3 linked regions of the Prosthecobacter sp. genome follow. The protein of the gene in region 1 interacts with the protein of each later gene in a pairwise test. Links are inferred from orthologs where the notes say so. Each region holds a gene or a part of one and is shown in the gene's direction. Other genes may lie near its edges. The genes, in order: U1A53_RS25920, rlmN and U1A53_RS09710.

The links.
Region 2: the proteins of U1A53_RS25920 (region 1) and rlmN interact in binary tests that used the Escherichia coli proteins (3 or more experiments, as listed by UniProt). The link is inferred for Prosthecobacter sp. from one-to-one orthologs.
Region 3: the proteins of U1A53_RS25920 (region 1) and U1A53_RS09710 interact in binary tests that used the Escherichia coli proteins (3 or more experiments, as listed by UniProt). The link is inferred for Prosthecobacter sp. from one-to-one orthologs.

What each region holds. Positions count from the first base shown.
Region 1 is NZ_JAXMIH010000028.1:178,627-188,373, reverse strand. Bases 3,531-6,469 are described here. They hold U1A53_RS25920 (hypothetical protein), read left to right. Parts: upstream 3,531-4,150; coding sequence 4,151-5,788; downstream 5,789-6,469. Other genes in these bases: U1A53_RS25910 (hypothetical protein), read right to left, coding at 6,438-6,469; U1A53_RS25915 (hypothetical protein), read left to right, coding at 5,823-6,404; ftsA (cell division protein FtsA), read left to right, coding at 3,531-4,120. In the rest of the region: U1A53_RS25940 (pseudouridine synthase), read right to left, coding at 1-718; U1A53_RS25935 (DUF1080 domain-containing protein), read left to right, coding at 792-1,778; U1A53_RS25930 (FtsQ-type POTRA domain-containing protein), read left to right, coding at 1,940-2,896; more of ftsA, read left to right, coding at 2,903-3,530; more of U1A53_RS25910, read right to left, coding at 6,470-7,196; U1A53_RS25905 (hypothetical protein), read right to left, coding at 7,177-7,380; U1A53_RS25900 (DUF6210 family protein), read right to left, coding at 7,429-7,842; U1A53_RS25895 (SUMF1/EgtB/PvdO family nonheme iron enzyme), read right to left, coding at 7,849-9,747. UniProt on the Escherichia coli protein: Essential cell division protein that forms a contractile ring structure (Z ring) at the future cell division site. The regulation of the ring assembly controls the timing and the location of cell division.
Region 2 is NZ_JAXMIH010000005.1:134,570-144,267, reverse strand. Bases 3,450-6,339 are described here. They hold rlmN (23S rRNA (adenine(2503)-C(2))-methyltransferase RlmN), read left to right. Parts: upstream 3,450-4,277; coding sequence 4,278-5,402; downstream 5,403-6,339. Other genes in these bases: U1A53_RS01565 (hypothetical protein), read right to left, coding at 6,060-6,339; U1A53_RS01570 (cyclic nucleotide-binding domain-containing protein), read right to left, coding at 5,409-5,999; U1A53_RS01580 (AraC family transcriptional regulator), read left to right, coding at 3,450-4,207. Also shown: U1A53_RS01595 (hypothetical protein), read right to left, coding at 1-2,267; U1A53_RS01590 (hypothetical protein), read right to left, coding at 2,264-2,836; U1A53_RS01585 (FmdB family zinc ribbon protein), read right to left, coding at 2,866-3,183; more of U1A53_RS01580, read left to right, coding at 3,344-3,449; more of U1A53_RS01565, read right to left, coding at 6,340-6,968; U1A53_RS01560 (LysR family transcriptional regulator), read right to left, coding at 7,031-7,906; U1A53_RS01555 (DUF2339 domain-containing protein), read left to right, coding at 7,966-9,698.
Region 3 is NZ_JAXMIH010000008.1:312,531-322,240, forward strand. What follows is about bases 2,376-5,277. They hold U1A53_RS09710 (rod shape-determining protein), read left to right. Parts: upstream 2,376-3,261; coding sequence 3,262-4,293; downstream 4,294-5,277. Other genes in these bases: recF (DNA replication and repair protein RecF), read left to right, coding at 2,376-3,046; mreC (rod shape-determining protein MreC), read left to right, coding at 4,374-5,225; U1A53_RS09720 (hypothetical protein), read left to right, coding at 5,232-5,277. Also shown: U1A53_RS09695 (PVC-type heme-binding CxxCH protein), read right to left, coding at 1-568; hisS (histidine--tRNA ligase), read right to left, coding at 618-1,907; more of recF, read left to right, coding at 1,976-2,375; more of U1A53_RS09720, read left to right, coding at 5,278-5,846; mrdA (penicillin-binding protein 2), read left to right, coding at 5,836-8,121; U1A53_RS09730 (Rne/Rng family ribonuclease), read left to right, coding at 8,154-9,710. UniProt on the Escherichia coli protein: Forms membrane-associated dynamic filaments that are essential for cell shape determination. Acts by regulating cell wall synthesis and cell elongation, and thus cell shape.

The sequences.
Region 1 (9,747 bases):
CATGCAGCCCGGGATCGACGCCGACACGCTGATCGAACACGAACAGCTCGCCGTCGTAATGCGCGCTGCCGCATTCCTCAAAATACTTCAAAATGCCGCCCTCAAGCTGCCACACATGCTCAAAGCCCTCGCGCTCCATGAACGGTGCCGCCTTCTCGCAGCGAATGCCGCCCGTGCAGAAGGATACGATCTCGGCTTGCTTCATCTCCGCAGGCAATCGGGCCACTGCGGCCGGGAAATCGCGGAAGGAATCAATCCCCGCCACCACCGCGCCTTTGAAAGTGCCGAGCTTCACCTCGTAGTCGTTGCGGGTGTCGTAGAGCACGACCTGCCTGCCTTCATCCAGCCACTGCTTCAGCACCTTCGGCTCCAGCCGTGGGGAGGTGTACTTCGCTGGTTCGATGCCTTCGACGCCAAACGCGATGATCTCCTTCTTGATGCGCACCAGCATGCGCCGGAAGGGCTGCTCCGCGCTCTCGCTGTACTTCGGCCTGAGACCTTCCAGCCCCGGAATGCCGTGCAATTCATCGACAAGCGCATCCACATCCTCGCGAATGCCGGCGACGAACATATTGATGCCCTCGGTGCTCAGCAAAATCGTGCCCTTCAGTCCGCGCTCCTTGCACATGTCCAGCAGCCGCTGGCGCAGCTCTTTCAAGCCGGAGAGCTCGGCGAATTGGTAGCAGGAGATGTTGGTGATGACGGCGGTGGCGGACATGGACGGTGGAAAAAGCACATGAAGCCGGTGACGGCGAGTGCAATTCATCACCCTCCTTTGCCGTTCGTTCACCATGCGCCTCATTCTCGCCGCCATTCTGCTCTCCACCTTCGTCCATGCCCAGCAGCCCGCCGCACCGAAGCCGAAGGCTTACACGGACCCTGCTCAAACGGACGACGATTTCGTGATCCAAGGCGAGTACACCGGCCAGCTCGAAGGCAAAAGCTACGGTGTGCAGATTTGGGCGCAGGGCGGCGGCAAGTTCGAGGCGGTGAGTTATCAGGGCGGACTTCCTGGGGCCGGTTGGGATGGAGATCGTGAAAAAGTGACCAAGACCACTGGTCAGCGTGGGGAAGGGGAGAAATCGGCGCTCTTCACGGTCAAGGACGGCACTTTGAAGGCCGAGGCGAATGGCCAGAGCATCCTCGTGAGCAACACCGACGGCGTGCGCGTGATGGAACTCAACCGCACGGACCGCAGTTCGTCCACCTTGGGTGCGCAGCCGCCGGAAAATGCCGTGGTGCTCTTCGATGGCAAAGGTGTGAACCGCTTTCCCAATTCTCGCGTCGATGCGCAGATCGGCGCTCTCATGGAAGGCATCACCAGCGAGGACACGTTTGGCGATTGCAGCCTGCATGTGGAATTCTTGCTGCCCTACATGCCGGACGCACGCGGTCAGGGTCGTGGCAACAGCGGCCTCTACCTGCAAGGCCGCTACGAGGTGCAGATGCTCGACAGCTTCGCGCTCGATGGGAAGGACAACGAGTGCGGCGGCCTCTACAAGATCGCCGTGCCCAAGGTGAACATGTGTCTGCCGCCGCTCACCTGGCAGACTTACGATGTCGATTTCACCGCCGCGAAATACGATGCCGAAGGCAAGAAGACTGCGAACGCTCGAATCACCGTGAGGCACAACGATGTCGTGATTCACGAGAACCAGGAACTGCCTGGATCGACCACTTCCGCGCCGAAAAAGGAGGAGAACACGCCGGGACCGATCTACCTCCAGAACCATGGCAATCCGGTGCGCTACCGGAACATCTGGGTGGTGCGGAAGTAAGGGCTTCGAGTTGGCATTGTGAACAACCCGGCCGGTTGTGAATACAGGAGCCGTATTTTTTCGCGAATAATTATGGCAATCGGACTGAGAATCCCTTATTTAAGGCCCATTAAGTACTAATCTCGCCAGTGTCTGCTCCTGGTCGTTGTGATCGCCTGTCCATGTCTGCCGTCAAGAAAGGCTCGAAAAAGTCAGCCAAGCGCTCGTCCAGCAAGCGCAAGGGTTTGGACACTCACGTGATCGACTACGAGCCGGAATCGCCGGTGATTCGTGAGCATGAGGCCAGCGAGCGCCGACGTCGTGGCTTCCGCACGGCGATGTGGCTGATCGCAGCGATGATCGTGATCGGAGTCGGCTGGGTGACGTGGCATGAGGCGCTGGAAAAGAACTCGCAGTTCCTGCTCAAGAGCGTCGTCGTGAACACCGAGGGCACGCTCACGCGCGAGCAGATCGTTGCCGCCACGGGACTCACCGAAGCCACGAACCTGCTCACCATGAATCTGCGCGAGGTGCGGGCCAAGATCGAGCGCCTGCCGCAGGTGAAGTCCGCCGTGATCCATCGCGATTACCATGGCAAGCTCACGCTTGATGTGGTGCAGCGCATGCCGGTGGCGTGGATCGAATGTCCGAAACAGAAGCTCTTTGAACCCTTGAGCGGCAAAGGCTGCCTGATGGACGCCGAGGGTGCTCCGGTGCCTTGTGACGTCATCACCAAGACATACCTCGCGATGCCGCGCATCCAGTTCCCAGGATTGAGCGACACATCTCCTGGCAAACCGGTGGGCGACATGCAGGTGCATGCGGCGCTGCGCTTGATGGAGAAGCTGCAAAGCCGTGATGACAGCGGCCATGCGGCGCTGGAGGCGATTGAAATTCCGAATGCGTGGTCGCTCGTCGCGCATTTCAGTGGCGATGCGAAGGTCACCTTCGGGGTCGATGATCTTGATCCGCAGCTTGTGCGTTTTGACCGCTTCATGCACGAGGCCAGGGCACGCCAATGGCGTGTGGCCACGCTGAACCTGCTCTCCCGCATCAACACTCCCGTCACTTTCCACGCCCCGCCCGATGTCACCGGGCTGACTCTGGCCGATACCGCTTCCACCACCCCCGCACGCTGAAAATTCATGGCCAAAAGCACGATCTACGCAGGACTCGAAATCGGAACGCACAAGATTTGTGTCGTCGTCGGCGAGGCGAAGCGTGACGGAGCCATCAAGATCCTTGGCGTCGGCCAGGCGCCCTCACGTGGCGTGCGCAAAGGCGAGATCGTCGATTTTGAAAAGGTGCAGACCTGCGTGAACGACGCGCTCGTGCGTGCCGAGGACCGCAGCGATGTGATGATCCGCAACGTCTTCCTCGGCGTTACCGGCGCTCACATTGAAAGCCTCAATAACCGTGGCCGTCATCGTCTGCCGGACGATCAGACCGAGATCACTGAGGATGATGTCGAGGAGTCCAAGGAGATCGCACGCAGTGTCTCCATTCCGCAGTCGAATGTGTTTCTGCACAGTGTCACACGGCAGTACATCGTCGATGGCGTGGAGGCCGTGCGGCAGCCGATTGGCCGTGAAGGGCGCACTTTGGAGGCGGACTACCACATCATTCACGGCATTCGCGGCCGGGTGCAGAACGCCATCCGCTGCGTGCGCGAGATTCCGCTCGAAGTGGAGGACGTGGTGTTCAATCCCGTCGCCGCGGCCCAGGTGGTGCTGACCCGTGAGGCAAAAATGCAAGGGGCGCTCATGATCGACTTCGGCGCAGGCACCTGCGACTACGTTTTGTACGAGGACGGCATGATCACCGCATCCGGCTGTGTGCCGCTCGGTGGCGATCACATCACCAACGACGTTTCCATGGCGTTGCAGATTCCGAATGGCCGAGCCGAACGCCTCAAGGTGGAGGAAGGCAGCGTTTTGTATGATGAAGTGCCCGCAGGCGAGATGCTCAGCATCGAAGACGACACCGGTCTGATCCTCGGCGAGGTCGAGCGCGCGTTTCTCAATGAAGTCATGAACCTGCGCACCAAGGAAATTCTCACGCAGGTGCGTGTGCGCGTGGAGGACCACCTCGGCCGTCTCGGCGCGGGTGTTTATCTCACGGGTGGCGTCAGCCTGATGAAAGGCGTTGACGCCGTCGCCCGCGAAGTGTTTGGAATCAAAGTCACCCGCGCAGGTTCGGCTCCCGTCAGCGGCATCACCGCCACGTTCGAAAATCCGCAATACTCCGCCCCCATCGGCCTCATTCGTTATGCGCAGATCCTGGACAGCGAGAAGCCTTTTCTCTCCCCTCTGAAGCGTCTTGGCCGGCGCATGCAAGAACTCCTTTCAGCCGTCACTTTTTAAAGCACACTCCAAACTCAACCACCCACGATTATGGTAGAATACGACCGCTCTCAGTCACGCGAAGGCCCTGAAGCTCCCGGGCCCCGCATTTGCATCGTCGGTGTCGGCGGTGCCGGCTCCAATGTCGTCGATCGCATCACACTTGATCGCATCGTCGATGCCACCCTCGTCTGCGCGCATACCGACGTACGCGTGCTCGGCCATTCGATGGCACCGTTGAAAATCCAGCTTGGTGCCGAGCTCATGAAGGGCATCGGCGCCGGTGGTGATCCCGATCTCGGACGCGAGGCGGCGCTCTTCTCGCGCGAGCAGATCCGTCAGGCGGTCGAAGGGCATGACATCATCTTCATCAGCGCGGGTCTCGGCGGCGGCACCGGCAGCGGTGCGGCTCCAGTGATCGCTGAGATCGCAAAAAACACCGGCGCTCTCGTGCTCGTCGTCGCCACCATGCCATTCAGCTTTGAAGGCCGCCGTCGTCTGGCGCAGGCCGAGGAGGCTCTCGAACTTTTGCAGAAGCGCGCCGACGCCCTTGTGTTGTTTGAGAATAATCGCATGGGCGAGCTCATCCTGCCGAAGGACGGCATTCAAAAAGCCTTCAATCAGGCCGATCAACTCATCGCGCAGAGTCTGCGTGCCGTTGCCACCATCACAACCACGCCGGGACTGGTGAAACTCGGTCTCGATGACCTCACCGCCGCGCTCGCCAATGCCAATGGTCGTTGCCTCTTTGGCTTCGGCGAGGCCCGTGGACAGAACCGTGGTGTCGAGGCGCTCAAGAAGGCGCTCAAGAGTCCGCTCATCGACTCAGGCCGTCTCCTGCATCAGACGAAGAACCTGCTCGTTCATGTCGCTGGTGGGGAATCGCTCACGCTCGTCGAAGTCGAAGGCGTCATGAAACAGCTCGGCCGCCACGTGCCCGATCAAACGCACATCCTCTTCGGTCTCGGAGTCGATGCGAAGCTTGGCGACGCCATTGCCGTCACGCTCATCAGTTCGCTTGGACTCAACCAGCTCAACGCGCACGCCACCGCCGCGCCGCCGTCAGAGATGCTTCAGCCACGTGCCGAAGTGCCTGCCGCCGCACCGAAACGCGAAGCGCCCGCGAAGAAAACGCCGCCGCCGTATGCTCCTCCGGTCGAGACATCCGCCAGTTTCCTTTTCAAGGGCGAGGAAATGGCCGTCGTGCCTGTCGGCGAGGCATTCCCATTGAACCACGGCATGCCCGCCGAAGAAAAAGAGACGGAAGCCGTCGAGCAGCCCGTGCTCATGCAGGACGAGCCTGTGGTTGAGGAATCCGCCGCTCCCATCATTGAGTCCACGCCTGAAACCGCCCGCATTCCGGTGCGCACGCCCGCAGCGAAGGAACTCGCCGATGCCGCCCGTGGCAAGGAATCCACCCTTGCCTCCGTCGTCGCCCGCAGCGTCACATTGCAGACTGAGGCCGCGCCACCACAGGATGACCTGCTCACCTTTGACACACCAGTCGTCTCCACCATCAGTGCCACCTCCACCGTCATCGCCCGCAAGCCCGCCGCCACCGAGCAGCAGACCTTCAGCCTTGGCGAGGAAGACCGTGGTCGTTTCAAGGACACCGAGCCTTCCATCGTTCAAGGCGAGGATCTCGACGTGCCGACCTGGATGCGTCTGAAGAAAAAGCTGCGCAGGTAGGTCGGGAACGGCGCCGTTACATCGGCCATTTCAGATGAACAAAGATGACGATCCACGGGATGACGAGTGGCCGTTCGAGCGTCGTGTCGAAGCTGCGGATGGATGGCTGACGTTGCGCGACTGGCAGCAGGCCAGGGCGGAGCTCGACAAGATCACCAGTGAAAAAAGCCGGAAGCGGCCGGAGGTCTTGAAGGCCTATGCGGACGTCTGGGAGGTGTCCGGCAATCACGAGGCGATGGTCCGCTACATGGAGGTGCTGATTCTTTATGAGCCGGATGAAATCGGCCACTGGCTGCGTCTGAACGCCGCGCTGTTGTTTTCCGGCCGTTTCACGGAGGCGCATGAGCGCATGCTGGAGATTTTGAAGGTACATCCGCAGCATCCGGCGCTGCTGTTCAAGCTGGCGGTCACGTTGGGCGCGCTGCAGAAGCATGAGGAGGCGGAGTGGGTGCTGGCGGAGTTATTCACGCTGGAGAACGGCAAGTATGAGCGGACCTACCTGTACATGGCGCTGAACTGGGAGGAACTGGCACCGCTGCGGGAGCAACTGCTGATCATCCAGCAGAAGCTGGAGGAGCACAAAGACGGCGACGCGGATGCCGAAGTCAGCGAGTGAGCGTGCGCGCACGGATGAATCCGGCGTTCCTTTTCATCGCAGCATGAAGGAGTGCAGGTGCGCGGCCTCGGCGGTGGAAAGGCGGTGATTCCCGGCCCAGATGAGCGCGTCATGCCAGCCCCAGTGGCCTTGCAGCACCAGGCGGGCCGGCTCGTGGGCGAGCGGCTGGTCCTGGCGGAACAACCACCAGACACCAACATCGCTTTCGAGGTTCCAATAGACGTACACATAATTCAAATAGCGCACCCAGGCCGCGCGACGGGCGAATTCCTCGTCAAACATGGCGTAGATTTTTTCATCCGTCGTTTCGGGGAAGTGCTCGTGGATGGTGGAGACGGACAGCATCTCCTGCACGGTGACGACGATTAGCGCGAACTCCTTGGTGCGATGCAACACGCGGTCGAACACTCCATGCACGAGGCGGCTGTAAAAAATTTCCTCCGGGTTTTCCTCCCAGCCATTCAGCAGCGTAAACGGCGGCAGATGCAGAAACCAGAACGGTTCGCCCGGTCTGGCGATGAAGGGATGCCGCACGCATGCGATGTAGCTTTTCCCGGCCTCCGGTGCGAAATCGAAGAACTGATGGTCCGCGATGAGCTTGGGATTGATCTGGATCGTCTCCAGCGCCCGCTCATTCAGCTCCTGGCAGAGATGAATGCAACTGGTGTCGTAACCGCACAGGCGCGCCCAGGAAGACAGATCATCCAGGCGCGGTGCGCATGGCTCCTCGTGACAGGTCCGGCACTCAAAGAGCACGCTGTCGTCGCCTAGGTCATTTGGGTCTGCGCTCATGACGATCGGCTGGATTTGTTGGAGGAAGAAGCACGCCTGACGAGCGGCGAAGAATCAGATTCATGCCAACCATGATCATGAGCAGGCCACCCCCGGCCAAATAAAGCGCCCAGCGCCCGCCCTGCTCCCAAAATCCGAGCAGGGCTGCCAGCCAGGCACCCGCCGCGAACAGCATCGCGATCATGCCGGTTCGGGCGAGAAATCGTCCCAGAGGAATCATGGTGAGGAAGGATCAATCACTGTTCTCCCAGGTCAAGATGCCATCGCCCTCATTCAATCCGAGCCAGAGCAGGCTGTTCATGCTGATTTTGACCCAGATCCACGCTTCGCATGATTCTTCGAGTTTTTCACGATCTACGCACAGCGAGCTGCCCAGGTCCAGCTCGCGCAGAATCGAGTCGATGAAGCTCGCGGTCTCCTCATCGATGGCATCGTAACAGCGGCCATTCCATTTCGGGCCGGTGAAGTACGCATTCAGCTTCTCAGCGGCGCTTCCTGGCAAAGGAACGAAGACGCCCTCGATCTCGGGATGCCGGCAGGCATAGCCGCCGACTTGATTCGAGTAAGCCACGCGGGACGGACAGGCGATGATGAGACCGAGGCCGGTCATTTCGTCGAGTTCGATGGTGAAGAGCGGGGAAGTCATGAGAAGTCAGTGGCGAGGTGACAGGCGTGGCTCCAGCAGCGTCTTCACGCGGTTCAGGTCGTCCTGGCTGGCAAAGGTGATTTTGATCCGTTGTGTCACATCCTCAATCAGGAACCCGTGTTCCGTGACGAGGAATGAATCCGCCGGTTTGCCGTCGAGCATGAGCATCAGGTGCCGTCCTTGGCGCCAGCCGGCAGGATCGCGCAGCCGTTCATCCTGCGATTCAAACTCGATTTCCATCTTCGGGCTGTGCCAGGAAGTTGCGATCGACAAACCAAGAAGGTTGTGAGCCATGATCACCGGCAAGGCGCGGGCATGACCAGGTTGGTTGATGCCAAACTCCTTCAACGGCAAGCTCTCCTCGACAGGCGTGTCACTCACCTCATGCAGACTCAGCAGGGTGAAATCCCGCGCCAGCACGCAGCGGAAGCCGGTGTCCTCGTACAGCGACTCAAACGCAGGCATGACTTTCTTGTGCAGTGATGCCGCAGTCTCCTTGTCATCGGTGCTGTAACTGCCGCCGCGCGCGAACCCCAGCGCGCTTTTCTCATCAGAAGCGAACATCGGCAGCGCCACATCCGCCATCGTGCCCGCGCACCATTCCCAGGCGTTGCCCGCCAGGTCGTAAAGCCCCTGCGCATTGGGTTCAAAACTGCCGACCGGCGCGAGTGTCGCAAAGGCATCCTCATAGCCTTCGATGCCGCCACCGTCCTCGGTCATTGTTTTGGCTGACACCAGCCCTGCGGCCCGGAGCTTTTCATAACGCTCGCGGATTTCACCTCCTCTAAAATTGCCCGCACCGGGTGGTGGCGGCCATGTTTCGCCCCACGGGAAGGTGCCGGATGCCTTGCCTGCGGCGAGCGTCCATTCTTCCTGTGTCGGCAGGCGGTAGTAATCGTGTTCGCCGATGAGACCGTCACGCCGCTCCTTTTGTGTCAGCCAGGAACAAAAGGCGGCAGCGTCGTACAGATTGACCACCGTGGCAGGCTCCCAGCCGTAGATGTTGATGGCCGTCTTTCGATCCCACGGTCGTCCGGTATCCTCCACGAACTGGCTGTAGTCCTTCTCGCGCGTCTCCCATACGCTGAACCGCACCGTGGTACCCGGCAGCGGGATGAACCGCATGCCGAGGCTGTTTTCCCAGCCTCTCATGGCATGGATGCGTTGATCGAGACCGGTTTGAAATTTTCGCACGGCCTCGGCTTTCACTGCGTCGGGCTTCATCGCCAGGTAAGTTCGCAGATGCCGCTCTGCCGCGCGCAGCTCATCCGCCGCAGCCTCCGCCACGCTGAGATAATAATACGCTTCAGGAATCCACGGCGCGATCTGCGCGCAGTCGCGGAAATCTTGAACCGCCTTGCTCAGATCATTCTGTGTCCGCGCTTCGCCGAGATGTTTGCGCGCCTGCTCAAAGATGGATTCGAGCGCGGCGGGGAGCACTGGCGGTGGTTCCAGTTTCGCAGCGAGCGCGTGCAGCTTCAGCGCAAGCACATGCACCTGCGCATGGCTGTGCAGCGCGAGATGATAGGCCAGCTCATCGCGGTAAGCCGCAAACGCCTCATAAAGCCGGCCCTCCTTCTCCAGCTTCTGCGCATACGAGTCCGTCTGTGCCTTGCCAAGTTCCGCCATCCCCAAAAAAAGCGGCGGCGTGACGATCTGCCATTCATCCGCCAACTGCGCCCTGATCCAGCGTGTGCCCAGCCCTGTGCTACTGATGACGAGTGCCATGGTGGCCGTGGTCATCATGCCGGTCAGCCATCTGCCCCAGCGTGTGCGCGGCAGCAGCACCAGGATGCAGGCGAGCAGCAGCAGCCCGCCCACGCCGATCAAATCTGCCGTCAAAAGACTGGTCGTCACTAGGCCGAGATGCGCGGCCAGCATCCAGCCCATGCCCGCCAGCAGGAC
Region 2 (9,698 bases), on another replicon or contig:
TGCAGCGTGGCGAGGCGCTTCTCCATGTCCTTGGTTTTTCCTGCCTGCAGGTCAACCACAGCGGCGAGATAACCGGTGACGACAGGACGGAACAGCACGCTGACGCGCAGTTCTAGCGCCCGGAGAGAGGCGACGTTGTAGTTGAGGATTTGGACGCGATCCGGGCGCTTGAGGATGTGCTGGTATTCCTCCAGTGGCAGAACCACAGGTACCAAGCCGGATTTGGCGGCGGATGTGAGCGGGGCGGCACCGGTGGCGGGTTTGATCAGTTCCGCCGGAACGGGTTTGGCGTTCGGATTATTGGTGCGAGGCGTGCCGGAGGGAGCCGTTGACGGTTTGGAGGTCGATTTGGAGTTGGGATTGCTCGTGCGCGGCTTGCTATCCTGTTTGGCAGCAGCCTTCCGGGGTGTTTCCTCCTTTTTCTCTTCGTCCGGCTTGGGTTTGCGTTTGCGGAAATCAAACAGCGGTTCTGCGGTCATGCGTGGCGCCGCAGGAGCAAGCCATTGCCAGGCATCAGCGAGCGCCGGCGAAATGAGGCGGGCAACATCGAGAGAGGCAGACGGTGCGCCGGGTGCCTGCGCATCTTTGACAGGCAGATCCTCCTTTTTCGGCTCTTCGTCTTTGCTGCCACCGCGGAACCAGTTCAGCGGATTGAGCAGGGAGGGTTTCTTTTCTTCCTTGGCCCCCAGTTCGTCTGCTGCTGCGGTCTTGGGTTTTTCGACTTCAGCGGCCTTGGGTTTGTCTGTTTCCTTCTTCTCGTCGGAACCGGCGCCAAAGAGACGCCCAAAGAATCCCGGCTTCTTTTCCGCATCGTGGGCAGCCTCATTCGCGACAGGCGTTTCAGCGGTTTTGGACTCGTCCTCATCGGGATCGCCGAGGAAAAGCAGACGTCGCCACAGGCTGCGTTTCGGTTTTTCATCGCTCGCATCTTCTGCTTCGCCGACTTTGGGTTCGGCCGTGTCCTTGGATTTCGGTTTGGGCGGATCGTCTGTGACTGATGGCTGCAGCGGCCTTGGTTCACTCGACGCAACGACCAGAGGTGTGGGAAGGACAAACGGACGCGGTTTCACGTTCTTCGGCACCTCGTCGGGTTTTGCCTCGTAGCGAATGGTGATGGCGCCTTCGATGGCCTTGAGGCTCTCGACGGCGGTGAACGGCTCGGCGATGCCAGGTTTGGAGAGCGTGGCAAGCTGGAGCGACCACCATTTGTTCAAACTCGAAGCCGAGGCGGCGAAATTTGGAAACGCGGCGCTGAGCAGCTCGCGCTCGGAACGTGGATCGCTGGCAAGTGCGTTGAGGAATTTGTTGAAGCGCTGAGAGCCGTCCGGCTGATCGACAAGTGCGAGCACCAGGGCGCAGCAGGAGGTTTCGTAGATGGTGCGGGAGAGGCCGTCCATCTCGACCGGAGAGGCCTCGATGATCTCCTCGATGCCGTAGATTTTGCCGCTGCGGAAGATGGTGGAAAACAGGGCGCTGGGACGGGCGCTGGCGCGGTAGTCCATCGCGTGCAGCACACCGGTCATGATCCAGTCCGGGAGCAGCAGGCGCCCTTCGGGCGTGGTGATTTTTTGATGATTGCGCAGGATGCGTTCGGCGAGGAGGGCGCGCGCAACTTCCTTGCGTAAGTCCGTCTCTTTGAGACCGGGACGTTCGTTGATCGTGACTTGCACATGAAATCCGCCGTGCGTGAGTTCGGTGATGGCGGTGGAAATCGGCGGGCCCTTCGATTTGGTGGCTTCTTCGCCTGTGTTGAGCAGCACGACGACGGGAAGCACCCATGGCTCCTTGTCATGAAGCACCTTGCGCAGCTCCTGCGAAATCTCCTCGCAGCGTGTGGACATGGCACTGCGAGTCTGAAACACCTTCCCATGCACGATGAACTGTCCTGTGGTGCTGGTGGAGCTGGTGATGGGGATTTTATCCGAAGGAGCTGCCGATCGCGGCACCTGATTGGCCGCAGGCTGCGTGACGGCTTCGAGCACCTGCATCTTGCTGGCGGCATTGCCAGCAGGCGGCGGCACGACTGCCTTCGCCGGTTCTGTAGGCGGGGTGGATGGTGCCGCAGGCTTGGCAGGCGCGTTGCCCTGCAACTGGCCTGGCAGCGGTGGTGGCGTGAAAGTTTTTGGTGCCTCGATGGCCGCAGCGGCCGCTTTCTGCTCCTTGGTGAGCTGCGGGAAGGGCGGCGCGGGCGTCTGCGCCGTGGCAAACAGTGTGGCGCAGATGAACGCGATCACGACCGCCTGGACGAATGGAAGATGACGAATCATGCGGAAGGGAAGCGGGGATCGAGCACGAGTTTGTCCTTGGCGATGGTGATTCGGGTCATCTGGAACAGCGCCCGAATCTCAGGGTCGAGCGCCTCCGCCACCGCACGCAAAGATGGATACAGCGGGCGCATCATGCCGCGCGGCATGCCAAGATGACCATAGGCACCGTGCAACAGCTCGACGTGGAAGTTGTCCGCATCACGGCTGATGGCGAGATCGACGCTGGCGGTGCGCGTGTGGCCTTTGAGCTTCCACACCAGGAAAAGTCGTGCGCTGTCCGGCTCCAAGTCAATGCGCGCTCCATCAAAGGCCACCCAGTCACCAAACACGTTCGCGACCTTGCCCGCAAGCGTCGTGGTAAGATGACGGTTCACCTCGGCCTCGCTGATTTCCATCACCGCCGCGCGCTTGATCGCCGTCTGGCGCAGCATGTCGAGCATGTCATCGGCCTTGGCAGCGCTAGGCGGGGGTGTGTTGGGCAGTTCGGCAGGACGATGCGCCACCCAAGCTGCACCCGCCAGCGCACTGACCAAAAGCAACCGCAGCGTCTGAAGCAGGTGGTGAGTCACGGCGGCAGGAGGTGTGTGTGAAGGCAGAATCAGGCCGCCGTGCTTGTTTTCGCAGGCGCGGGTGCAGGACTGGCAGGCGCAGGCGTGCTGGGAGCGGCCGGTGTGCTTGTAGATGAAGCTGAGCCTTCAGAATCTTTCTTCGCACCGGCTTTGTAGGAATCGCTGCGGTAGTCAGTGATGTAGAAGCCGGAGCCTTTGAAGATCAAACCGGCACCGAGGCCGATCTTGCGCTTGATCGGACCGGGACAGCCCTCCTGCGGGCAGTCGGTGAGATGCGCGTCCTTCATGGACTGCTTGGCTTCAAATTGGTGGCCACACGTCTGGCATTCGTAATCGTAGGTGGGCATGGTTCTGGAAAAAGTGCGCGGGGGGTTTCTGGGATCGCGCAACGGGGTGGTGATTATGCCGTGCTGCACCCTCTGCTGCAAAAGGATTTTCCCCGGCTCAGCTTTTGGAAGATGTAATCAGTCCTCGACACCATGGTGGGAGGAGATGTATTATTCGTTCATGGCAGCCACGCTGTTCCAGGAAACCGTCTTCCTGACGAATCTTTACGCCACTCCTGCGGACTGGCAGCGTGATTTGTTTTATTCCGTGGTGCGTGCCGGGCACCTGAAGGCTGGCTTTGAGCATCGCATCGAGCGCGAGACCTATCCGGGCCACGAGCTGATTCTCTGCCTCAAGGGCCGTGGCTGGGTGCAAGTGGGCGGCAAACGGCACGAGGTCGGCCCTGGTGGCCTCGTTTGGGTAAACTGCCACCACCCGCACCTCTACGGGGCGCACAATCGTGATCCGTGGGAGCTTTACTGGATGCGGATTGAAGGCCGTTCGCTCGACCGTATCGCCGAGCTGCTGCAAGTGCGCTCGCAGCCTGTGCTCGAAGGCATCAACGAGCAGGCCGTCATGCGCGAGTTCCAAAATGCGTTTCAATACATGAGCGGCACGCGTCCGAGCGATGCCGCGCTCGCCAGCGCCGCCGTGGCCGCCATCATCGGCCTCGCCTTCCACGTGCGCCTTTCCGAACCAGGTCTCGTGCAGCCAGAGCTGCCACAGGCCGTATCCAAGGCGCTCGAACGCATGCGCCTCTACTTCCATCTGCCCATGCGCGTGTCCGAGTTGGCGAACCTCAGCGGCATGAGCGAGAGCCACTTCAGCCGCCAGTTCAAAGCCGCCATCGGCACCAGCCCCATCGACTGGCTGCGGCGGGAGCGCATCAATCAGGCAAAGCGCCGCCTCATCGAATCCGACGATCCCGTCAAAGAAATCGCCCGCCAGGTCGGCTATCACGACCAGTTCTTCTTTTCCAAGGATTTCAAGAAGATGACCAAGCTCACGCCCACGCAGTTCCGCGAGCAGGAGCGGCAGCCCTAGCCCCGCTTGCGGCGGTGATTTGAGATTTGAAATGCCAAATTTCAAATCCACCGCCACTATCACAGCCCCCATGAGCACCGCCAGCACACCCCAGGCACTCCTCGGCATGAAGCCGGAGGAAATCGCCGATGTGTTCGCGGAACTCGGCCAGCCCGCGTTTCGTGCGAAACAGCTCGTGGAGTGGGTTTTCGCCAAACGCGCCGCCAGTTTCGATGAAATGACGAACCTGCCGAAAGCGACGCGCGAGGCGCTCGCCACACGTTTCGTCACACGCTCGCTCAGCATCGCCAAAATCACCGGCTCCGCCGACACGACGCGCAAATTCCTCCTCAAGCTGCATGACGGCCGCTACGTCGAAACCGTGCTCATTCCGGCCAATCCCGCGCTCTATGGCGGCAAATCCGACCGCCGTACACTCTGCGTCTCCAGCCAGGTCGGCTGCGCTTACGACTGCAAATTCTGCGCCAGCGGTCTCGCCGGCTTCGCGCGCAATCTCACCGCCGGCGAAATCGTCGAGCAGATCGTGCAGGTCGAGGCCTATGCGGGCGAACGCGTGGACAACCTCGTCTTCATGGGCATGGGCGAGCCGCTCGCGAACTACTCGAACGTCACGAAGGCCATTGAGATCCTCAACGCCGACTGGGGTGTCGGCATCGGCGCGCGCCACATGACCGTCAGCACGAGCGGCTTGGCACCTCAGATCAAAAAACTCGCCGATTTCCCACTGCAAATCCGCCTCGCCATCTCCCTTCACGGCGCCACCGACGAGGTGCGCGAGAAAATCATGCCCGTGAACCGCAAGCACAACCTCGCCGAGTTGTTCGAGGCGCTCGACTACTGGAATCAAAAGCGGAAGCAGTTCCTCACCTTCGAGTTCATCCTCATCTCCGATGTGAATGACAGCATGCAACAAGCCCATGCGCTCGCCAAACGCGCCCGTGCTGCCAATGCGAAGGTCAATCTCATCCCCTACAACACCGTCGATGGCCTGGAGTGGGCACGCCCCAGCGAAGAACGTCAGGACGCCTTTCTCGCCGTACTCACGAATGCCGGTGTCACCGCCACACTGCGCCGCGAAAAAGGCCATGACATCGCCGCTGCCTGCGGACAGCTCCGTTTGAAGCAGGAAACCGAGCTCGGCATCATCGAATCGCCGATTCCGGAGAAACGGATCACGATTGGCGCGGGAACCTGAACGCGCTCATCGTGCGCGGGCAGGCTTCCTGACAGTGACGACGCGTTTCACGGGCCGCTTGAGCTTGGGAGCCGGTGATGGCACCGGTTTGATCTCCGCATGGGCCTCACGCAGCACGCGCAGCTCTTTTTCGACTTCGGCCAGACGTTTCGACGTGGCCTCCAGCTTCCGCACAACGAGGCGGGCGACGAATTCGTAAAGAGCGGCGTGAAAATCAGGATCTTCCTCACGCGGATGGATGTCCTGGAGGAATTTCTGGTCCACCGCGAGACACACAGCCTTCGTGGAGGCAATGACCGAGGCGAGGCGCTTGTCTTGGTTGACGAGCGCCAGCTCGCCGAAAACTTCGCCGATGCGGGTGATGGAAGCGACTTTTTTGCCGCCGACCCGCACTTCCAGCTCACCACTGAGCAGGACGTAGATGCGGGAGTCGATGCTGCCCTCCTTGATGATGTGATCGCCCGGCTCGCACTGGAGCAGGCTGCTGGAATTCAGCACATCATCGAGCTGGTCATCGCTAAAACTGGCAAGAGCAGGCACCGCGCGCAGGGGCGACGGGTTCTGCTTCTCGTCATGGATGTAAGCAAACTCTTTCATGAAATTCGCCGTGATTCTGTCAGTAGCTGGGCCGCAACCACAAGACAAATCTGCGAATTCTCACGGTTTGGGCACCGCTTTGACCGCTGCGTCATAGGCGGGCCAAAAACTGGCCGGAGGCTGCAAATCCTTGGCCCCGTCGTCAAACCGCGTGCCTATCTCCTGCAATGGCAACGATTTCGCCACATCAATGCCTGCCGTGATGTTCGCCGGCGAGAAGACGAGACGCGTGAGGTGCATGCCTTTGAGCGGGGAGAGGTCTGTCACCGGCGTTTCAGCGATGTGCAGGCGCTGCAAGGCGGTGCCGCTGAGTGGTGACAAATCCTTCACCTTCGTGCGGTGCAACGTCACACTCACCAGCGGCACTGTTTTGAGCGCACTGATGTTCTCCACCGGACAATCCGTGAGCCAGAGCATCGTGATCGGGCACTTGGCGATGCCGGAGATGTCACCGATGGGGCAGCCAACCGCGTTCAGCTCCACCAGCGGCATGTTTTCGAGCGCGCTGAGGTCGCGCACTGGTGTGCGGCTCAAATACAACTTCTCCAACGGCATGCCGCGGATCGGCGAGAGATCCTGCACCTTCGTGTCTTCAAGATACAGCTCCACCAGCTTCTTCCCCTGCATCGGCCGCAGGTCGGTGATCGGCGTCTCGCTCAAATCCAGCGCCAGCGGCTCGAGGTGCTGCAAAAACTTCACGTTCTCGATCTTCGCCCCGCGGAGACTCAACGCGATCACCTTGCCGCCCTCGATGTTGAACTGGCCGTCGCCCGTGTAACCCGGATTGTGGTACTTGATCTCCGTGTGCAGCATCTCCTGCGTCCAATAGACCGCATTGGGTTCTGCTTTGGCCGGGGCCGCCGGTTGTTCCGCCACCACCGGCTTCGGCGCTGGAGCAGGCTCGCGTTTCTTGGGCTCGTCGCCGCATTGGGTCAAAACCAGAGGAAGGATGAGAAGACAGGACTTCATGCCACGGGCATGACGGATTCTGGGCATGGATGCAAGCATGAAGTGAAACATGGCCGTGAGATCTACGCCGCCAATTCCCCCGCTAGTGTCGTTGCCTCCGCAAGAAACGCCTCGCCGAGCGGTGACAGGCGTCCGGTCCACAGCGCGCCAAAGCTCAGCGGTGGAAAATCATCGAGCGCGAGAGCTTTGACACCAGCAGGCAGCTCGACACGCGGATGCCGCAGGGCCAATCCCGCGCCGAAGCCTTCAGCAACGTAGCGCACCACGAGATCGAGGCTGCCGACCTCAAGGCTGGGCAGCCATTCAAGGCTACGCTGACGCAGCGCGGCCTGGAACGAACGCGAAATCACATCTTTGGCCTCCAAAGCCACGAGCGGCAGGTCGATGCGATCCTTTTCAAAAATCTGCGCCGCTTTCGTGAGGCCGCTCTGCTTTGGCACGAGCAGCACCATCGGCAGGCGCAGCAGTTCACGCGCCTCGATGTTCGCCGCCGTCTTGTCCATCAACGTGCTGAGGCCGATGTCGATCTCCTGCGCGGCCAGCAGCGCCTCGATCTCCTGCTGACGGCCATGCGTGAGGGTGAAATGAAAGCCCTTCACCCGCTGCCGCATGCGCGCCAGCAGCTCTGGCAGGTAATCTCGCTGCACGATCTCCGCAGCCGAGATGCGCAGCCGCTTTTCACCACCACCACGAATGCGATCCGCCATTTCCGCGAGACCGCTGAAGAAAGGTGCGATGAAATCGTGGAGCGCCTGCCCCTCACGCGTGAGCTGAAACGGCCGCCGCTGATACAGCGTGACTCCGAGCACGTCCTCGAGCTGGAGAATCTGCGCGCTGATCGCCGGCTGCTGGATGCCATACGGCATCGCCCGTGCTGCGGCGCTCACGCCGCCATGCCGCGCCACGTAGTAAAAGAGTTCGAGGTGATGGACGTTCATGGGACGAGTGGAAGGCTATACGCTTTATCAATGATGCCACCTGGAAATATCAATTTCCATTGCCCGCCGATCCTGAGACACTGCGCGGCATTATGGAAGAACTCATCATTCTCATCCTCCTGGTCGTCAGCGGCGCGGTGCTCGTGATGCCAATCATCGCGCTCGTCTCCGCCAGCAAGACATGGCGCCAGACCGACGAACTGGGCAAGCAAGTCGGCTTTCTGCGCGAGCAACAGGCCCGCAGCATCGAACGTGAGGCACGGCTCATTCAGCGCATCGAACGGCTGGAAACGGTGAACAAGATGACGCGTCCGCAGGAGGAACCTGCCGCTGCGGAAACGCGGGCCAAACATGCGCCGCCTCCCGTGGCACCGCGTGAGTTCATTTCGGCTCCTGCTCCGAAACTCGTCGCTGAACCTGCCGCGCCGCCGCCGATCCCCCAACCCGAACCCGTTTTCACCCAAGCTCCGGAGCCCGTTCGTAGTTCCCCGCCTGCATCGCTTCGCGAAGAGATGCGGGCAGGGGGCTTCAGCCCGTCCGCTGCACCCCAACCACCTTCAGTCCCCGCCGTTCGCATCAATCTCGAACAATTCATGGGTGCAAAGCTCTTCGCGTGGGTCGGCGGTCTTGCGTTGTTCCTCGGCGTCATCTTCTTCGTGAAGCTCAGCATTGAGCGCGGCTGGATTTCACCGGAGCTGCGCACGGCCATCGGTTTCGTCATCGGCATCGGTCTTGTCGGTGGTGGTGTGGTCATGCATCGCCGCGAGCGCTATATCACGCTTGCGAACACACTCTGTGCCACGGGCATCGTCATGCTCTACGGCGTGACCTTCGCCGCGCACTCGATCTGGCGCATCCCACCGCTCGATCAGCCGTTGGTGGCTTTTCTGCTCATGACGCTCATCACCGGCGCGGCCTTCCTGCTCGCCGTGCGGCTCAATGCGCAGGTCGTAGCCGTGCTCGGCATGCTCGGCGGTTTTTTGACGCCGATCCTCTGCTCCACAGGTCGCGATCAACCCTTCGGCCTCTTTAGCTACATCGCGCTGCTCGACATCGGTGTGCTCGCCGTCGCCAAAAACAAACGCTGGCTCCATCTCACCGCTCTGGCGGCCGCAGGCACCATCTTCATGCAAGCCGGGTGGCTGGTGAAATTCTTCCACTCATCGCAATACGCCATCGGTTCGGCCACCTGGACTCCCGTGATCGTGTTTCTAGGCTTCGCGGCGCTGTTCTCGCTCGCCGCCTGGTGGTCGAAGCAACGGGACGCCGACGATCTCTTCCCGGCGGCATCCGCGCTGGCGCTGTGCGGCAGCGCGCTGTTCACCGCGTTCGTGTTTCTCGGCTTCGGGGCCATCACGGAGCGCCCCGTACTGCTCTACACCTTCGTGCTTGGCATCAACGTCATCGCCTTGCGAATCGTATGGCATCAATCAAGCGTCGGCATCGCGCAGAGCATCATCGGCACGCTCACCTTCCTACACCTCTCGATCTGGACGGCTAACAAGCTCACCCCCGAGCTCCTGCCGCATGCGCTGGGCACTTTCCTCGCCTTCGGCCTGTTCCACACCGCGTTTGCAGTGCTGATGGAGCGTAAAGCGCCAAATCAGGTGCCCTTCGCAGGCTGGGTGCCCGTCATCACGCTCATCCTGCTGCTCATGCCCGTGCTTTGCCTGGATGCGATCAGTCTCTCGATCTGGCCGGTGATCCTGCTCGTCGATCTGCTCATCATCGGCCTCGCGGTGATGACTGGCAGGCTCATGCCGGTGCTGGCAGCGCTGGTGCTCACCTTGAT
Region 3 (9,710 bases), on another replicon or contig:
GGTGCATGTTCGCGCGGCCGGTGGGCTGGCCGAAGGGATCGACGACCTCCTTGCCCGGCAGGCGAATCCAGCGGCGGTTGTGCGTGTGCTCCCAGTCATCGAACGAACCCCAGCCGATGCGGGCCGGTTGCAGCGCCGCATTCGCCGCCACGATGGCCTCGGCGATCTTCGGCGTGAGGAATTTCGCATACACCGTGTCCTTGCGCGTGCCGAGGCAGCCCATCGCCGCCGGTGCGGAGTGCGTGTGCGTGGCGCTGACCATCATGCGGTCCACCGGGATGCCGCACTGCTTCGACGCGAGCGCTTTCGCCTCATCAATGAGCGACTGCTCCATCATGCAGGTGTCCACGATGGCGAAGGCGATCTTCATCTTCCCGTCATCGAGCACGAAACTGCGCACGAGGAGCGTGTCCGCGAGCTTTTCGCCCCGTCCTTCGAGAAATCCGCCCGCGATGATGCGCGGGAACTCCGTGGGCGAGATGTCCACCGTGGCCACTCCGGCACGGAATGAGGGTTGCGCGTGTGAGGTGAGGGCGGTGAATCCGAAGAGAAAGAGCAGCGACTTCATGAGGTTGGCTCAAACCAACGCTCACGGATCTCGCATGCTTGCCTCTCGATTAGGCGATCAACGGCCCAATTGCAGGCTCCTGAAGCAATTTCTGCACTTCATCGACCAGATTGGCCGCAGGCACCGATGCCTGCGAGCGTGCGATGAGGTTCTTGATGACGACTTCGGGATACTCGGCACCGAAAACGATGGCGAAGCGGGCTTTGCGGTCCTCGGCGGCCTGGAACTGTTTGCCGACTTTTTGCGAGCCGAAGGCGTAGTCGATGCGGATGCCCGCAGCGCGGAGCTGTTGGATCGAGGCGAGGGCATGCGGACGCTGCGCTTCATCGGCGATGACAACGAAGGCGTCGATGCTGCTGGCGGCGAGGAGGGCGCTGGTGAGCTTCATTTGCGCACCGGGCGTGCGCTTGAGCAGGATGCCGAGCACCACGTCGCCCATGGCGAAACCTGCAGCTGGCATATCGACATTGTCATCGCTCATGAGGGCGCAGAGCTTGTCGTAGCGACCGCCGCCGGCGACGGCGCGGAGGTTGTGCTTGAGGTCGAAGACTTCAAAGACGGTGCCGGTGTAGTAGGCGAGGCCGCGGACGATAGTGGCGTCGATCTTGATGAAGGACCAGAGGCCGCGCGCGGTGAGATTGGCCTTCAGTTCGGCAAAGGCAGAATGATTTTCATCCGCAGACGCCATGAAGCCGCGCACGATGGCGGTGGTGAGACCGATCTTGGCAAGCTTGCTTTCGGTGTCCTCGGGTTTGGCTCGCTCGATCTTGTCGATGATGCTCAGAAACGTCGCGGTGTGCTCTGGGGCAATGTTTTGATCAGCAAGGAAAGTGTTCCAAATCTCTCGGTTGCTGAGGCGGACGATGAAGTCGTTTTCACTCACGCCGAACTCACGCATGACGTCGATGGCGAGCGCAATGAGTTCCGCATCGGCGGCGGGGCTGTTGTCGCCGAGGATGTCGGCGTTGAACTGGATGAACTCGCGTCCGCGGCCCTCCTGCGGCTCTTCGTAGCGGAAGCAGGGACCGATTTGGAACCACTTGATGGGCTTCTTGAAGTCACGCTGCCGGGCGGTGGCCATGCGGGCGAGTGAGGGCGTCACTTCGGGGCGCAGCGTGATCTCGCGGTCGGCCTTGTCGCGGAAGCAGAAGAGCTGTGCGGTGATCTCGTTGCCGCTTTTCTTGCGGAAGAGATCGGTGCTCTCGACGACAGGTGCCTCATACTCGACGAAGCCATAACGCCGCGCGACGACGCGCCAGGTTTCGGCGATGTAGTTACGCATGGCGCATTCTTCGGGGAAGAAGTCGCGAAAGCCTTTGACGGTGCGGAAGGTGGACATAAGAAAGGGGCGATTCATCCTCGCACGCACCGGGAACGCAACCGGGAATTGCGCTGCGTGGCCCACCTATGCTCTCCGACCTGTTTGTGCGCGATTTCCGCTGCTTCGCCGAGGCGAAGGTGGAGTTGCATCCCGATGTGACGCTGCTGGTGGGCCGAAATGCGCAGGGGAAGACCTCGCTCATAGAGGCTGCGTGCATTCTGCTGCGGCTGCAATCGCCGCGCACAACAAACCGGGCCGAGTTGGTGCGCTTTGGAGCCCCGGCATGCCTTGTGGAGGCTGCATGGCATGGGAAGCGGCTACGCTACGCGCAATCGGCCACGACTCGGCGTCTCGCGTTGGATGGCACAACTTGCAGCAAGTCGGCGGATTATCTGGCCGCATCGGGCGTCGTTGTGTGGATGGATCATCGCGACATGAGCCTGCTGCGCGGTGGCGCGGAGCATCGGCGGCGTTTTTTGGATTTTGCGGCGAGCCAGATGTTTCCTGATTACCTGCACGCGTTGCGCGGCTATGAGCGTGCTCTGCGCGGGCGGAACTATGTTTTAAAGCGTGACGCGGTGATCGGGTGGAAGCAGGCGGATGCGTTTGCGCGGGTGATGGATGGCTTCGCGCAGGTGCTGTGGCGGCGGCGCGCGGAGCTGTGTGCCGCTTTGCAGCCTGAGGTGACTGCGGCACATGCAAAACTGAGCGATGGCGCAGAAGAAGTGCAGATTGAATTCAAGCGCACAAGTGATGATGCGCTGAGTTTGTTTGATGCGTTGCTTGCGATGCGTGATAAAGAGGCGCGCATGCGTTCGACGGCGTTTGGTCCACACCGCGATGATATCGCGATGAAGCTGAATGACCTCGATGCAACGACCTTCGCCTCCGAAGGCCAGCAGAGATCGTTCGCGCTGTCCATGAAACTTGCTCAGGCGCATGTGCTGGGGAAAGCTCGAAGCGAGGCGCCGCTGATGTTGATTGACGATGTTTTTGGCGAACTGGATGCCAATCGGCGGCGTGCATTGCTCGCGTGTTTGCCGCCAGGAACACAAAAAATCATCACGACCACGAATCTTGACTGGGCGGATGCCGATCAGATGACAGGGCTGGTGTATCGAGTCGAGCAAGCGACGCTAGATCGTGTTCAGGGGTGAAAATGAGCCGTTTTTCGCCCGAAATGGCCTGAAAACACCAAATCAAAGACCCTTAGAAACTTCCCTTGACGCATTTTCAGGCAGTTTTAGCTTTATATGGGTTAGAATGTCGTGCGCCGCGTTGCTTTTCGTGATTCTCAAAAAAGTTAGAATTCTCCGCGTCGCATCTGGATTCTGACAACCGTCTGTATCAACATTTTTCCCTTTTATTCTCAATGTTTGGCAAACTTTTCGGCTTCGTCGCCCAAGATATCGGCATCGATCTCGGCACGGCAAACACCCTCGTCTATGTAAAAGATCACGGCATCGTCCTCAGAGAACCCTCCGTGGTGGCGGTTAAGACCGGCACCAATGAAGTGGTGGCTGTGGGCGATGACGCGAAACGCATGCTCGGACGAACTCCGGGCGGCATCACGGCCATCCGTCCTCTCAGAGACGGTGTGATCGCCGATTTCCGTGTGACGGAGGCGATGCTGCGCCATTTCATCCGCAAGGTGCAGGGCGGCGGGCGCAAGATGCGCGGGCCGCGTGTGGTCATCGCGGTGCCCTCCGGCATCACCGAAGTCGAGAAGCGCGCGGTGAAGGAAAGTGCGGAGCAGGCGGGTGCGCGTGAAGTTTACCTGATCGAAGAACCGATGGCCGCCGCGATCGGCGTGGGTCTGCCGGTGCAGGAAGCAGCGGGCAACATGATCGTCGATATCGGCGGTGGCACGACTGAAGTGGCGATCATCTCGCTCTCCGGCATTGTTTACAGCCGCAGTGTGCGCGTGGCGGGTGATGAGCTCGATGAATCGATCATCAATTACATGAAGCGTGCTTACAACCTCATGATCGGCGAGCGCACGGCGGAAGAAATCAAGCTGCGCATCGGCTCCGCTTTCCCGCTGGGCAAGGAAACGACGATGGAAGTCAAAGGACGCGACATGGTGGCCGGTTTGCCGAAGACGATCACCATCACGAGCCAGGAAGTACGCGAGGCGATGCTCGAGCCGCTCAACGCGATCATCGACGCGGTGCGCACGACTTTGGAACGCTGCCCGCCGGAGCTTTCCGCCGACTTGGTGGACCGTGGCATCATGCTGGCCGGTGGCGGCGCGTTGCTGCGTGGCCTGGACAAGCTGCTGCAGGAAGAAACCGCGCTCCCCGTGCATGTGGCTGAAGATCCGCTCAGTGCTGTGGGTGAAGGTACCGGACGTGTGCTTAGCGAACTCGAATTCCTGCGCAAAGTGAGCACAACAGAAGTTTGATGCCCGTTCCGCGTTGCCCGGTGTCTGCTTGAAGGCGTTCGCCGAAAAGCGCCACACCCAGCCCGGAGGAAAGGCCTACCATGAAAAAGCTCAACATCCTCGCGCTTCTCATCTTCGTGGCAGGGCTCGTCTCTGTGTTCACGTTTGACACGGCGACGACACGGCAGATTCAGGCTCGCGTCATGAGTCTGTTGTCGCCGTTCATTCATTCCAGCGCGGCAATGGAGCAGGCGGCGGATGCCGCGGTGGCGCCGCAGATCAATCCAGTCGAATTGAAACGTGAGAATGATGATTTGCGCGTGCAGGTGGAGCGTCTGCGCATCGTCCAGCAGAAGTTCAATCAAAGTCTCGAGGAAAATGCGAAGTTGCGGCAGCTTATTGGATTCAAGCAGTCGGCCCCCTTCAAGATGACAGCAGCCAAGGTGATCCGCCGCAGTTCCAGCACCTGGTGGAACAGCTTGATCATCGACAAAGGCTCGCTGGATGGCATCGGCACCGACAGTCCAGTGATCACATCCGTCGGCCTGGTGGGGAAGACTTCCACACTGGCCCCGCATCTGACGAAGGTGATTTTGCTGACGGATGAAATGTGCCGCGTTTCGGCCAAAATCGAAGGCACGCTGGAGCAGGGCATTCTGGCGGGTGAACGTGCGGCGCTGGAGGTGCGCCCCGAGCTGCACCTGCGCTTCCTTAGCCGCAACGCGAACATTAATGCGGGCGCGAGCGTGTATTCCTCCGGCGAAGGCGGCGTGTTTCCTGAGAATCTGCTGCTGGGCCGCGTGAAGCGTTTTGAGAACCGGGAAATATCTGGAGAGGCCATCGTCGAACCCGCCGTTGATTTCTCCACCCTGGATCATGTTTTTGTGATTGAAATGCAGGCCGTCGAGCCCGCGCCGGAACCTCCGCCGCCGCCGGCCAACACCAAGCCCTGAGCCGCCATGCTGTTTCACCCGATCTCCATCATTTTGCTGCTGCTCACCTTCATGGTGCAGGAGTTCATTCCTGGGCTGGAGATCGCTCAGTTCGCCACGCTGTTTCTGCCGGCGGTGTTTTTCTTCAGCGCCTCCGTGGCCGCGCCGTTTTCGATGATGCTGGTTCTTGCGTTCATCACCGGCTTCATCTGGGACGCGCGCCATCTGCCGGGCGTGGTTGAGGGCTTGTCGGGCGCGGAGGATGTCTTTGGCACGGGCGCGGACGTGGAGCTGGGAGCCGGCAGTCATCCGCTGCCGTTTGGTCTCTCCATCGTCCTATTTGCCATGCTCGGCACGTTGATGCAGGGCATCCGCCCGTTGTTCAAGCGCGGACGCCTGGAACTGCCCGTGCTCATGGTCGGCGTGGCCACCTTCCTGTGGCTGCTTTCGCAATATCTCATCATCACGTTCCTGCGTGGCTCCCTGCAGTTTCCAGGCGGTGTGTGGTCAAAGATGATCACTGACACCCTGCTTGCGATGCTTGCCGCGCCGCTCATCTTTCTGCTGCTCTATTCACTGGCCCGCCTGTCGAGCTATGAAATCAAATACGAAGGCCTGAGGTACCGCTTCGATGGTCGTTAAATACCACTTCCGTCTCTATCTGTTCACCCTCGCCATGCTGTGCGGGTTTGGACTGCTTGTGTTCCGGTTGTGGTCGTTGCAGATCGACCGCCGGGAGGAGTTTGCGAAGATGATCCCCGGGGCGAAAAAAGAGCGCGCTCGTATTCCCGGCCCCCGGGGGGAGATCAAAGATCGCAACGGCGTCGTTCTGGCCACGAACAAGGCCAGCTTCGAGGTGCGCATCAACCTCGCGGAAGTCGTCACAGAGTACAAGCGTGTCGCCAAAGTGCTCAAGACATCCATTCCGGAAATCACCTTCGATATTGTCGAAAGAGGCATCAGGCGGCAGAAGCCCGAACTCGACATCTACAAGATCTTTGAGGAGACGATCACCGCCCGCATGCGCGAGATGGGTGTTCACAAAGACTACTCCGTGGATTCGCTGCGGGTGCATTACCGCAGTTTTGGTGGTGCGGTGCCGTGGGTGTATCGCGACGACCTCACCTTCACCGAGTTCAGCCGCATTGCCGAGCATAATCTCGGACTGCCCGGCGTCACCGTCGCCGAGCGTGCTTCACGTGTGTATCCGCTCAAATCGCTCGCCTGTCACATCCTCGGTTACGTGCGCCTGCCGGATGATCAACGTGCCTCCGCCGAGGATCGCAAAGGCTGGGACTATTATGTGCCGGATGATTTTGGCGGCGCGGGGGTGGAGAAGAGTTTCGACAACTATCTGCGCGGCAAGCCTGGTGTTCGCATCATGCAGCGCGACCAGCGTGGCAGGCCCGTCGGTGAGGTTTACGAGGAGTATCAAGAACCACGCAAAGGCAGTGATGTTTACCTCACGATTGACGCCCGCATGCAGATCATCGCTGACAAGGCGTTGCGAGATGGCAAGATCGGACGTGGGGCTGTGGTCGTGATTGAACCGGCCACGGGCGAAGTTCTGGCGACGGTTTCCGTTCCCTCCTTTGATCCGAACCAGTTCATTCCGAGCATCCAGCAGTCCGACTGGGACGCTCTGCTCGAAAATAAAACCATCCCACTGCTCAATCGTGCGGTGAAAGGTCACGCGCCCGGTTCCACCTTCAAAATTCCGATCTCCTTTGCCGGTTGCCTGGCCGGGATTCAAAAGAGCCACTTCAATTGCAGCGGCAGCGTCACTTATGGGAACACCCCCATGCAATGCTGGATTCAGCGTCAAAGCGGCGGCTCACATGGCACTCTGGGCCTCAGCGATGCCATCATGAAGTCATGCAACTGCTTCTTCTACCGCTATGGCAATGCGGCGGGCATCGCCAACATCACCAAGGTGGGAAAAATTCTCGGCGTTGGCGACAAAACCGGTATCGAGCTTGAGGACGAAGATCCCGGTATCCTGCCCAATCCTGATTGGTTACGCGCGCATCGCCCGGCCGAGCGCTGGAGCGATGGTTATACCGCCAACACCTCCATCGGGCAGGGCATGGTGCTCGCCTCACCGCTGCAAATGGCCGCCGTCACCGCCACCGTCGCCAATGGCGGCAAGTCTTGGAATCCGCATCTGCTCAAACGCGTGATGGATCGTGATCAGGTCGTCCTCGACAATCCGCCCAGCCTGCGCGGTGATCTTTCCCAAAATGTGAAGGCGGATGAGATCGAGATCATTCGCAAAGGCATGTGGAAGGTCGTCAACGATCCCGGCGGCACCGGCAAATCCGCGCGCATCACCGGCGTCGAGGTCGCGGGGAAGACCGGTACCGCGCAGAACTGGCGGCGTGATCAGCGTGGCGTGAAACTCGACGACAATCATACCTGGTTCATCAGTTTTGCCCCCTATCAGAATCCGAAGTTCGCGGTCTGCGTGCTCGTCCAGAATGGCAAATCCGGCGGTGGCTGTGCCGCACCGGTCGCCCGGCGTGTGCTGGAGCAGTGTCTGGCGCTCGACAACGGCACCTTCACAATGGCCGTCGAGGCCCTGCCGGCAGCGGAAGGTCATTTCAATCATATTGCAGCCGTCCAATACGCTGATGCCGCGGTGCCAGAGGTGCCCGGCGCGGATGAGGATGGCGACGTGGGCGCGGGTGCGTCCACGCCAGAACCGGTGGATGATGCCGCGCCGCGTGTGAACGCGACGCCCAACATCAAACGGAAGGCCGATTCAGCGGGATCGGCGGGAAGCAGCTCCGGACAGAATGTGCCCCAGGCCGTGCCAGTGCGCAGGGTCGGTATCTTCAACCGGGGAGGCTCCCAGGAAACCAAACCATCCGAACCCGCCCCCAGCGGCGGCGGATTTTTCCGCAAGCTCTTCCGCTGAAGAGCCGCACCATTTCAGGGAGACTTATCACCATGGCATTGACCTTCGTTCAAAGAATCAAAGAACTGCTCACCGGCAAACGCGACATCAAAAGCGGCGTGCGCCTCGTCATCAACTGCGAGAAACTGGAGAACCGCGTCGCACTGCTCGACAAGGGCGTCGTCGAGGAATACAACATCGAGCGTGTCGGCACGAACAGCCTCATCGGCAGCGTCTTCAAAGGCCGCATCCGCAACATCGAGCAGGGCCTCAAGGCCATGTTCATCGACATCGGCTTCGACAAAAACGCCTTCCTGCACTTCTGGGACGCCATTCCCGCCGCGCTCGACGCCGGCCTTGAAGAGATCAACCGCGGCGGCAGCAAAAAGAAGAAGCGCATCGAGGCCAAGGACATCCCGACGCTTTATCCCATCGGCTCCGAGATCATGGTGCAGGTCACGAAAGGTCCTGTGGGCAACAAAGGGCCGCGTGTCACCACAAACATCTCCCTCGCCGGTCGTTTGCTCGTCTTGATGCCGCTCAACGACACCTGCGGCATCTCCCGCAAGATCGAAGACCCGAAAGAGCGCTCACGCCTCCGCCGCATCATCGAAAAAATCAGCCTGCCCGAAGGCATGGGCATCATCCTGCGCACCGAAGCCTCCGGCAAACGAGCCCGCCATATCGTGCGCGATTTGAACATCCTGCTCGACGAGTGGGACGAGACCGTCGCCAAGCGCGACGGTCAAAACGCCCCCGTCTGCTGCTTCCAGGAGCCTGATCTTGTCGAACGCACCGTGCGTGACTTCCTCACCGAAGACATCGACGAAGTCGCTTGCGACGATCCCGCCACCGTCGAACGCATGCAGCGAATGGCCGCGCACATCTCCGGCCGTGCCAAGCGCCGCATCAACCACTACCAGGGCCAGAACGCCATCTTCGAGCATTACGGCATTCAGAAGCAGATCGACAACGCCTTCTACCGCCAGGTGTGGATGCCCTGTGGCGGCTACATCGTCATCGACCAGACCGAGGCACTCGTCTCCATCGACGTCAACACCGGCCGCAACAAAGGCCACAAGGATGTCGATAAGCTCCTGCTCGAAACCAACCTCGAAGCCGCCGCCGAAGTCGCCCGCCAGCTCCGCCTGCGCAACATGGGCGGCCTCATTGTCGTCGATTTCATCGACATGAAGCACCGCCGCGACCAGCAGGCCGTGTACAAGCTCATGATTGATCACCTCAAGCGTGACAAGGCCAAGACCCAGGTGCTGCCCATCTCGCAATTCGGCCTCATGGAGATGACCCGCCAGCGACTTAACGAAAGCCTCGGCACCACGCTCTACGAAGCCTGCCCGTACTGCAAAGGGCACGGCCAGGTCAAAACCCCGCTCACCATGAGCGTCGAACTTCAGCGCCGCCTCGTCAGTGTTCTTGGCCGTGCCAAGGACGACCAAAAGAGCCTCATTGTCGTCGTGCATCCCGAAGTCCTCGCCCGCCTCAAAACCGAAGATGGCGAACTCCTTGTCGATCTCGAACGCAAGTACCAGGCCCGCCTCACCTTCCGCAGTGATCCCGCCTTCCACCGTGAGCAGATCACGCTTGCGAAT